DNA from 2 places in the Paenibacillus sp. FSL P2-0089 genome. Region 2 is predicted to be linked to the other one. Evidence: predicted binding sites of a transcription regulator. Region 2 holds the regulator's gene; the other holds the start of a gene.

Region 1 (5,652 bases), 2.8 Mb from region 2:
TCTTCGGTATCTTGGGGCGGTTCAGTCACGCTTGAGGACATCGGGCTTCTTGACCGGGTACGCCAAGGCAACTATGCAGTCATTGATCGTGATACAGCGCAGACGATGGAGGAACGTTATGACCTCATGCGCCAATCTCTTTTGTGCGACACCTATTTAACCAGCTTCAACGCGGTTAGTGAAGATGGGATACTGGTCAATATCGACAGTGTGGGCAATCGGGCGGCAGCGGTTACTTTTGGACCGAGAAGTGTGGTTGCTGTCGTGGGGATGAATAAGGTGTGCAAGACCGCTGAAGATGCAGTGATAAGAGCCAGAACCTATGCCGCTCCCATTAACGCAAACCGTCTTTCGAGTTCGTCCAGCCCATTTTTACATTCACCGCAAAAAACGCCCTGCCTAATCAATGGTGCTTGTGCAGATTGTAAATCAGAGGATTGTATCTGTTCTTACATCGTCGAAACAAGAATGTGTAAAACAGCGGGGAGAATAAAGGTTATCCTCGTTGGTGAATCTCTGGGATTTTAATTTTTTCGGCACCGTTCGGTTAATTTCTCGAATTGGTGTCTTTTTGTTAGTTTTGATTCTATGTCTCAGCACACCTCCCTCCAAAATTCTCCGCCGCAATGTTATATTAGTTGTAGTTATATGTAGTTATAGTTGCACAAAAGACAAGGAGACCCCATGAACATTAAAGTACTAATCGTTGAAGATGACCCGATGGTGGCGAAGTTCAACCGGCATTATCTGGAGCAGGTGCCGGGCTTTGAGTATGCGGGCTGGGCGGCGACAGGGGATGAAGCGAGAACTATGCTGGAGGAGCAGCAGGTAGATCTGGTGCTGCTGGATATTTATATGCCGCGTGTCAGCGGGCTGCAACTGCTCTCTGCTCTGCGGGAGCAGGGGAGCAAGGTGGATATCATTGTGATCTCCGCCGCCAGTGACAATGCCAGCATCCGCAAGGCGCTGCAGAACGGGGCCGTGGATTATTTGATCAAGCCGTTTGAGTTTGCCCGCTTCCAGGCAGCCTTGTCGGCGTATCGTGAAGATTATAAGCTGATGCACAAGGAGCATCTAAGCCAGGAGCAGCTGGATAAGCTGCTGCGGCATCCGCTCGGGACGGAAGAGGAGAAGTACGCTGCCCTGCCGCTGCCCAAAGGGCTTGCCGAAGGCACACTGGAGAGCATCTGGAGCACAATTAACCGGCTGGAGAGCCCGGTGTTCTCCACGGAGGATATCAGCAGTCATGCGCCCATCTCGCGGATCTCGGTCCGCAAATATCTGGCTTTTCTGACGGAGGCAGGTATTCTGGAAATGGAGCTTAGCTACGGGGCGGTAGGCAGGCCGGTGTATATGTATAAGGTGAGACCTGAAGGGCATGAGCTTATCCGTAAATATCTATAAGTGTTCTCTTAAAATAAAACGGAGTCAAGGTGTCCCGAGGCTGCCCCAGGCGTTCCATGACTCCATATAGCCGTCACATTAGCTGTGAAGGTTATTAAGCTATGCCGTACATAAGCGTGCGCAGAATCAATCGAAGGCCTGCTGCAGAGCGAGCGGACTGAACTCGTTAATGATTTTATAGGCTACCAGGTGCGGGTTGTTCATGTCATTGTCGTAGATAATCATGTGATGCTTGCCCTTCAAAATAATGTCGAACCGCTGCTTCCGGTCGGCCTGGACGATGGTAATGTAATAGCTGTACTTGTTGTCTGTGCTCACATTGCGGGCGGATTTCATCAGGCGGACGCTGGAGAAATCATCGTAGATCCGCTTAATCGCTTCCGGCTCAGTAAGCACAATATCCTTCTGTTCACCGGGAACAGAAGATAGGCGGGTAATTTCCAGAGCGGCGATATCTTCCAGATGGATGGTTCGGGTAACTACTCTTTTGAATGAAGTATAGCGGCTCGCGGTGTAGCTCATCAGGGAGACACCGGCTGCTGCCAGAACAGCACCGGCCAGCCAATATTTTTCGCTTTTTTCCATAGTTTCTGTTCCTCCTAGTGATACGGTTGTATAAGCTCCAATTATAAATCTATAAACACATTCAAGCAAATTCACTACCTTTATTTACTTTATCATTTCTTTAATTACTAAATATTCTTGTCAGGGCTCCTTCAGGTTATGATGATTGTGAAAATATGCACAATAACAATTGGAGGAGAACTGAATGAACAGAAAGAGATGGGGAAGTCTGCTGGGCAAGGGGTTGCTGCTGGCAAGTCTGGTGGTATTGCCTGCATGTAACAGCACCAAAGGGGAGTCTACGGACATTGTTATTATCGGCGGCGGCGGCGCGGGAATGACTGCTGCCATTGAAGCGCATAATCAGGGAGCCAAAGTGATATTGATCGAAAAAATGCCTATGCTTGGAGGCAACACCGTCCGTGCGGAAGGCGGATTGAATGCGGCAGGAACACCTTATCAGGCAGCGGCTGGCATTACAGACAGTCCGGAGCTGCATTTCGAGGATACCATGAAGGGCGGCAAGAACCTGAACAACCCGGATCTGGTCAGAACACTTACGAACGGTGCGGCGGTTTCGGTGGAGTGGCTGAAGGAGAATGGAGCCGAGCTGTCTGAAGTGGGACGCGCAGGCGGGGCAAGCGTGAACCGGATTCACCGTCCGGCAGGCGGGGAAGCGGCAGGGAATTTCATCGTAGTCGCGCTGAAGAAGAAGCTGGAGGAGTACAAGATTGATGTGCGCCTGCGGACGACTGCCGATGAGATCGTCAAGAACAAGGACGGCGTGGTTACTGGAGTGAAGGTGACGGATAAGGATGGCAAGCAGTACACGATTAGTGCGAATTCCGTTATCCTGGCGGCTGGCGGTTTTGGAGCTAACATGGACATGATCAAGGGGTACCAGCCGAAGCTGGAAGGGTTCTCTACCACTAACCACCCGGGCGCAACCGGAGATGGTACAACGATGGCAGAGAAGATTGGTGCCAAGCTTGTAGACATGAAGGAGATTCAGATTCATCCGACCACCATTCCGAATCAAGGCGTGCTGATCACGGAAGGGGTACGCGGAGACGGTGCGATTCTGGTCAATAGCGAAGGCAAGCGATTCACGAATGAACTGCTGACCCGCGATGTCGTGTCCCAGAATATTCTGGCCCAATCCGGTAAAGTAGCTTACCTGATCTTCAATGATGAGCTGCGTGCGAACCTGAAGGCAACTGAGGTTTACTTTGGAATGGATCTGGTCAAAGAAGCGGCAACACCTGAAGAATTGGCGGCACAGATTGGTGTAGATGGCAAAGCGCTTGCGGATACACTGAAAACGTATAATGGCTTCGTTGCTTCCGGCAAGGATACAGAGTTTGAACGGCCGGATCTTAAGCTGTCTTTTGAAAAGGGTAAGTATTATGCAATTCAGGTAACACCGGGAATCCACCATACCATGGGCGGAGTAGCAATTAACACCCAGGCTCAGGTGCTGGATACCAAGGATCAGGTCATTGCCGGGCTGTATGCTGCGGGCGAAGTAACCGGCGGAGTACACGGCGCGAACCGTCTGGGCGGTAATGCACTGGCAGACATCACTACCTTCGGGCGGATCGCAGCGGATGAAGCTGTGAAGGCACTTAAGAAATAGGAACTTTCAGAAGGAGGAATTATTCATGCACAAGTGGACAAAAACCTTGCTGTTCTCTGCCCTCGCGGCTGCAACAGTACTAACAGCTGGATGCTCATCATCTTCCGGCAAGTATGTGGACGGGACATATGATGGAACAGGCAAAGGGGTTAAGAGTGATATTAAAGTGGCGGTAGAGATCAAAGATGAGAAGATCGACGCCATTACCGTAAAGGAGCATAAGGAGACGCAGGCGATGATCGATGCGGCTGTAGAGAATACGATTCCTGAAATTATTGAAAAGCAAACCACAGAAGGCGTAGACGCCCTCTCCGGGGCTTCCGGCTCCAGCGGCGGAATTATTGAAGCGGTGACCCAGGCGCTGGAACAGGCCAAGGAGCAGTAAGCTATCATCTATTTGTCTATACAAGAGTTGTGAAAAGTTCATTCCAGCAAGCCCAGCCCTCCTGTCTCCGGCAGAACGGCTGGGCTTGCTGCATAGTTACATCCCCAGAAACAATCACTCTGGAGTAGCTTTACAAATTCTAGTTCAAATAATATAGTTCGAATGGTATAGGAATATGGGACATGAAGGGAGGTCTTCGCACCAGTGGCCAGGAAAAAAAGCTACAGTCTGCGCACAATGATTGCCGTCATGGTGTCTGCCGTTGTCCTGCTGGTACTGCTGATTTTATATTTTATTTTCCGGAATCAGATTATTCCGCAGACCCGGCAGGCGCTGGAGGATAAGGCGATTACGATTGCCCGTACCATCGCCCTGATTCCGCTGGTCTCTGAGGGACTCAGTGAGGGCAACAGCAAGGAGATTCAGGACTACACCTCAAGGATCGCCCGCCGCAATGATATTATGTTCGTGGTCGTGACAGATATGAAGGGAATCCGCTATTCTCATCCGGATGCTTCGCTGGTCGGTCTGCCCTTTGCGGGAGGCGGCCAGGAGATATCGCTGCGCGGAGGGGAGAGCATCTCCGAAGGGGCTGGTCCGCTCGGCAGATCCCTGCGCGGCTTCGTGCCAGTCTATAACAACCGGGGGCATCAGGTGGGTGTGGTCATTGCCGGTCTGTCCCTGGAGCGGGTCGAGCGGCTGGTCCTGATGAATGAGTGGACGATTATTGCGATTCTGGTCTCGGGAGCCTTGCTTGGAGCGGGAGGAGCATTCATTCTGGCGGCCCGGATCAAGCGGATGGTGTTCGGGATGGAGCCGGAGGACATCTCCAAGCTGCTCCAGGAACGCAGTGCGATGCTGGAATCCACGCGTGAGGGAATTATTGCCGTAGATCAGGAGGCGCGGATTACCATCCTTAATATGGAAGCACAGCGGCTTCTGCGGGCTGCGGGGATTGGCGGGAGCGCCATGAACCGGCAGATTGCCGAGTATTGGCCGGAGCTGGGTCTTGAGCAGGTATTGGCTGAGGGAGAGGGGATACAGGACCGGGAGCTGGAGCTGGGAGACAGCTCTCTTTTGGTGAACAGCCTGCCAGTCCGGGTGAATGGGAACATCGTTGGCGCGATTGCTACCTTCCGGGATGAAACCGAGCTGGCTGTGCTGGCGGAGAAGCTGTCGGGAGTCTCGGTCTATGCAGAAGCGCTGCGCTCCGGTGCCCATGAGTTCATGAACAAGCTGCATGTCATTATGGGCATGACGCATATGGGTCTGTATGATGAGCTGCAGCAATATATTCTGGGAACGGTAAGCAATTACCAGAAGGAGATCGGGTCGATCACAAGACAGATCAAGGACCCGGTGCTGGCCGGATTTCTGCTGGGGAAGCTGAGCCGGGCACGCGAAGCGGGGATGGAGCTGCTGCTGACCGGAGACAGCTATCTGCCGGAGCCGGCTGATCCGCAGGTGATTCATGAGCTGATTACGATTGCCGGCAATCTGCTGGATAATGCCCTGGAGGCGCTGGGGGAGCTCTGTGAGCAACCCGTGAAGCGGGTGGAGCTTGCTTTTCAATATGAAGAAGGGCGGCTGCTATGCGAGGTTAGCGACAACGGTCCGGGAATTCCGGCGGGCCTGGGGGAGAAGATCTTCGTTCAGGGCTACT
Region 2 (5,652 bases):
TGGCTGTGGGGGACTGGGCAGAGCTGGCTACGCCACGGGAAGAAGGAAGCGTCAATCCTCTGGATAATATTACCTTTGAAGAATATATGGATGAGGTAACCAAGCGGCTGAAGGCTGTTCTTCCCCAGTATGAGAGCCGAGAAGCCCAGGAGCTGATGATCCATGAGGTCATTACAGCGCTTGAGCAGGACAAGCATCTGCTGATTGAAGCGGGAACAGGCACCGGTAAATCGCTGGGTTATCTGCTTCCGGCCATCTACCATAGTGTGAAAAGTGATCAGAAGGTGATGGTCAGCACGCATACCATTAACCTTCAGGACCAGCTGCGGGAGCGGGATATTCCGCTCTTAACCAGCGTTGTGCCGTTCCCGTTCAAGGCCTCCATCTTTAAGGGAAGAGGGCACTATTTGTGTCTGCGCAAGTTCGAACATCGAATGAACAAAAAGGACTTTACGAGTCCAAGGGAAGAAGCGCTCACCGCTGCGCAAATGCTCGTTTGGCTGACTCAGACGACGACCGGCGATGATGAGGAGCTTAACTTAAGCGGACGGGGCGGCGATTTCTGGGAGACTGTAGCCAGTGATACTGACTCCTGCCTGGGACGCGCCTGTCCCTGGTTCCGCAAATGCTATTACCACCGGGCCAAGCATGAAGCCGGGATCTCCGATGTGGTAGTCACCAATCACTCCAAGCTGTTCGCAGATGTCAAAGCCGGGCATCAGCTTCTTCCGGCTTACGACCATCTTGTAATTGATGAAGCCCATCATCTGGAGGATATTGCCGGCAAGCATCTTGGCATGCAGATGAAATATTTCACATTCGCCCATACCCTCACCCGACTCTATAAGGATAGCCGGAGCGGGCAGCTGCCTGCCCTCCGCCAGAGTCTGCAGTCTTCGGGCAGTGAGCAGGCTTCCGAATGGAGCGGCGTGATCGACCGGATCTATCCCGATCTGCTGACGGTGAAGGAGTCCTGGGATGCGCTCAGCGACCGGCTCTTCAGCCTGCTGCCTGAGCGCAGCGATGCCGGGGCCGGTGAAGCAGGCCAGCTGGTGGCACGCCTGCAGCCGGGCAAGAAGCCGAAGGATTGGGAGGAGCTGGCTGCCCTTGAGAATACACTGAACCTCAGTCTGAGCGATATCATCCGCAAGGGCGACAAAATGCTCAGTGAGATGCGAGACACGGACAGCCAATCCTCCTCAGACAGTCTTGTGACCGATATCGGCGGGTTATTCAAGGATCTGGCATCCATTAGAGAGCAGATCCGCTTCTTCATGAGTCTGAACGATGAGAATATCGTGTATTGGCTGGAGGGAAGCGGTAATTATAAGGGCAAGTCGCTGCAAATGTATGCTGTTCCTGTAGATGTCAGCACCCAGCTCAGGGAGCTGTTCTTCGATAAGAAGAAGAGCATTATCCTGACCTCGGCCACCTTATCCGTGGATAAATCCTTCCAGTTCATGATTGATAACCTGGGGCTTGGCGAGGCTGCAGAGCAGCGGCGTCTGATGACTGCACTGCTTCCGTCGCCATTCAAGTATCGTGAGCAGGCTCTCCTGGTCATCCCCCGGGACTTCCCGAGCGTCAAGGGGAGTATTGGGGATGCCCGCTTTGTGGACACCCTCGTGCACTCCCTTGCCGAGACAGCTGTAACTACACGGGGACGGATGCTGGTGCTGTTCACCTCCTACAAGATGCTGCGTCAGGTGTATGAACCGCTGAAGGAGGCACTTGCCTCACAGGATATCGCGGTGCTCGGACAAGGTGTGGAAGGCGGCAGCCGGAGCAAGCTGATCCGCCGCTTCCAGGACAGCCCGGCTTCGGTCTTGCTGGGTACCAGCAGCTTCTGGGAAGGGGTGGATATCCCGGGAGAAGCATTGACCTGCCTGGCGATTGTCAGACTGCCGTTCCAGCCGCCGAATCACCCGCTGGCAGAAGCGAAGTCAGAGCTGCTTCAGGCACAGAAGAAGAATCCGTTCATGAAGCTGTCCGTGCCGCAGGCTGTCATCCGCTTCAAGCAGGGCTTCGGGCGGCTGGTCCGCACGGCGCAGGACCGGGGCATCGTAATTGTGTACGATACCAGAGTCATTGAATCGCATTACGGAAAGTACTTCCTGTACTCGCTCCCCGGTCCCAAGATGGAGCATATGCTCACCGAGCAGATGGTCCCGAGAATTGCCGAATGGCTGGATGACGGCGGGGTTTCCTAATTCATCTGCTATTGCTATTATTAATAAGTCATGATTATCCTGAAGATCCGTTCCCGCCTGTCCTGCCACTCCGGCAGGCGGCGGGGCACGGTTGCTATAATTGTACGGAATGAAGTGTAGGCTAACAAAACTTTTAAGGAGGAGAATACATGAAATCGGATAAAATATCGGAGGCCGTCGTGCGCAGGCTCCCAGTGTACCTGCGTTTCCTGAACGATCTCCAAAAACGTGAAATCTCCACAGTCTCTTCTCAGGAGCTGGGCCAGAAGCTTGATCTGAATCCCGCCCAGATCCGCAAGGATTTGGCTTATTTCGGTGATTTTGGCAGAAAAGGCATCGGCTATGATGTATCTTATCTGATTGAGAAGATCCGCCATATCCTGAAGCTTGACCAGCAAATTAATGTTGCACTGGTTGGAGCCGGTAATCTCGGTCATGCCTTGTCTAACTACAACGCTTACTTGAAGGATACGATGAAGATTACTGCCATCTTCGATGCCTACCCGCCGAAGGTGGGCCAGCAGATCAACTCGCTGGTTGTGCAGCCGATGGAGGAGCTAAGCAGTACAATCCGCTCGCAGGGCATCCGGATCGGGATTATTACCGTGCCCGACAGCGAAGCCCAGAACGTAGCTGATATTCTTGTCGATTCCGGTATCGAGGCGATTCTGAACTTCGCACCGGTTATTCTCAAGACGCCTGCCAATATCCGGATTCATGCCGCAGATTTCACCACAGATCTGCAGAGCTTGGCCTATTATCTGCATGATGGAAAGGATGAGGCTGAAGATGAGCAGTAAGATCACGATAATCAAGAATGGGCACTTCCTGGTTCCGGGCAGTGACAAGCCGGTACTGAGCGGGTACATGACCCTGGAGAATGATTTGATTACTTACATAGGTGAAGCTGAGCCGGTAGTGGAGGATGGCGCACAGGTCGTAGACGGCAGCCGTCTGCTGTTCATGCCTGGTCTGGTCAATACCCATGGTCATACTGCAATGTCACTGCTGCGCGGGTACGGCGACGATATGGTGCTTCAGACTTGGCTGCAGGAGAAGATGTGGCCGATGGAAGAGAAATTCACTGGTGATGATGTATATTGGGGAACCTCGTTGTCCGTGCTGGAGATGCTGAAGGGCGGCACAACCACCTTCCTCGATATGTATGATCATATGGACCGGGTAGCGGAAGTGACCGAGCAGTCCGGTATTCGTGCGGTGTTAATGCGCGGCGTAATTGGGCTGTGCCCGGAAGAGGTACAGCAAGCGAAGCTCGCTGAGGCGATTGCTTTTGCCCGTAACTGGCACGGCAAGGCTGACGGCAGAATTACGTCCATGCTCTCACCGCACGCCCCGTACACCTGTCCTCCAGAGTTTTTCATGAAGTTTGTGCAGGCTGCCCATGATCTGGACCTGCCAATGCACACCCATATGTCCGAGACGCGCCATGAAGTGGAACAGAACGTGGCCGACTACGGCCTGCGTCCGGTCGCGCATCTGGAGAAGCTCGGGATGTTCACCCGTCCTTCGCTCATTGCCCACGGGGTTCATCTGAATGATGAAGAGATTGGGATTCTGGCCCGCTATAACGTTGGCGTGTCGCATAACCCCGGCAGTAACCTTAAGCTGGCGAGTGGTGTTGCGCGTGTTCCTGAGCTGCTGCGAGCCGGGGTTAAGGTTTCCCTGGGTACAGACGGAGCGGCAAGTAACAATAATCTGGATATGTTCGAAGAGATGAGGCTGGCGGCTCTGATCCACAAGGGTGTAAGCGGTGATCCTACAGCGGTACCGGCTCCTGAGGCGCTTCTGATGGCTACGGAGTATGGGGCTCAGTCTATTTTCCTAAGCGGGGTAGGCCGGCTTGCAGCAGGAATGAAGGCCGACTTCATCGCACTTGATATTGACCAGCCTCATCTGCTGCCGCATACCGATCTGCTCTCCCATGCCGTATATTCGGCAAGTGCCAAGGATGTGGAGCATGTATGGGTGAACGGCCAGCAGGTTGTGAAGCATGGACAATGCCTGACACTTGATGAAGAAGCCATCCGCCGCAAAGCACAGGAGACGTTCGAGAGCCTGCTTAAACGGTAATTCAGGGGAACGGGAAAGGAAGCAGCGTGGTGAAGAAGAAGAGGAGAAAATGGATCTGGCTGGGGATTACCGTGGTGCTGCTCCTTCTGTTCGGACTAAGCCAGTTCTATGCCTACATTATGAAGGACCAGTGGAACGAGCGGAGTGAGGCCAAGGAGCTGGCCCGGGCGCGTGCCGGACTAACAGAGGTAACCAAGGCTCAGAAATCTGTCTGGAATGAGAATGAGATCTATTGGGTGCTGACCGGTAAAAATGAAGCAGGGACCGAGCTGATGGTGTGGGTCCGTTTCACCTTGGAGGGCAAGCCTGCCGGAGGCGACAACGACCTGTATGCTGAGGAACTGAGCAATGGCACCTCAGAAGAGAAAATGCGCGGAATCATAGCCGCCCAGCTGCCGGATATTACGATCGAACGGCTGCTGCCCGGTGTATACAACGGGGAATATGCCTGGCAGCTATTTTACAAAAAAGACGGGCGATTCTATTACAACTTCTACCGCTTCAAGGATGGCAGCGCCATCGGTGAGGGGTACAGCCTGCCGAACCGTTAAGCTAAGCGGTGAGCGGCAGAATAAAAACGGGGGGACAGATTATCTGTTCCTCCGTTTTTTTATCCATCATGTTGAAAAGTTTGAGATACATCAATTGATATACGGAGTGTATACCTCGTCTGCTAGCGCTAACCTACATATATGTCGAGGAAGATGAAATAGGAAATTTTAGCACATTTGGATGATTAAAGCGAAATTGATCTGCTGATCGTCATTCGGAAGCGCATTTAGAGCGGTACAGAACTGATGAGAATTATGTGTGCGGCGGCTTTGAGGATGCTGATCTGGCGGCGGATTTTGCATATTAAGAAATCACCAGGGAGTGGGGGCTGCAGCAGTTGCCGGAAGTCTATCACGGCTTGCTTAGACAGTGTCTGAAGGAATATTGCGGTGCGGCAGTCGCCGAAGGCTATGAACCGCGCGAATTAACTGATTTTGCAGAATATATGATGGCTGAAATCAAGCGTAATCTGGAGTAACAGTTGGCCGGTCTAAAATGATTATCTATTGAAACATCCAGAAATTAGTATCAAAAATTTTAAATATATTCACAACTTTATGTAAAATCGTATATACACCTATGATATACTACTACTTGTACTAAGACATGCTTAAGAGCATGTCAGTCTCGGATGGGCGCTAGACACGCTGGCTGGTCTTTATTATAGAGTTATGCTCGGTCATTATTGAGAGGAGGACGTTTCTTGAAACTTCGTCTTGTGCCTGTACTGCTAACGTCTCTGCTGTCTGCTGCATTATTGTTTGGTGGCTGGTATTCTTACCGTACATTCGCGGTGCAG

What was found. Region 2 encodes Rex, which represses fermentation and respiration genes when NADH is low (regulators of the CRP and FNR family bind a similar motif). Its sites were predicted from a motif close to TTGTGAAATATTTCACAA; they were not measured.
Region 1: the regulator Rex is predicted to act here: its motif matches at 2,135-2,152, upstream of NST69_RS07275 (flavocytochrome c).

Annotation. Positions count from the first base shown of each region.
Region 1 is NZ_CP152006.1:1,807,055-1,812,706, forward strand. It holds gene NST69_RS07260 (lactate utilization protein) at 1-528, shown strand, start outside; gene NST69_RS07265 (response regulator) at 685-1,404, shown strand; gene NST69_RS07270 (hypothetical protein) at 1,531-1,989, opposite strand; gene NST69_RS07275 (flavocytochrome c) at 2,174-3,604, shown strand; gene NST69_RS07280 (FMN-binding protein) at 3,630-3,989, shown strand; gene dcuS (DcuS/MalK family sensor histidine kinase) at 4,194-5,652, shown strand, end outside.
Region 2 is NZ_CP152006.1:4,572,899-4,578,550, reverse strand. It holds gene dinG (ATP-dependent DNA helicase DinG) at 1-2,210, shown strand, start outside; gene NST69_RS19165 (redox-sensing transcriptional repressor Rex) at 2,360-3,010, shown strand; gene NST69_RS19160 (amidohydrolase) at 3,000-4,301, shown strand; gene NST69_RS19155 (DUF5590 domain-containing protein) at 4,331-4,852, shown strand; gene NST69_RS19150 (aminoglycoside adenylyltransferase domain-containing protein) at 5,164-5,331, shown strand; gene NST69_RS19145 (hypothetical protein) at 5,557-5,652, shown strand, end outside.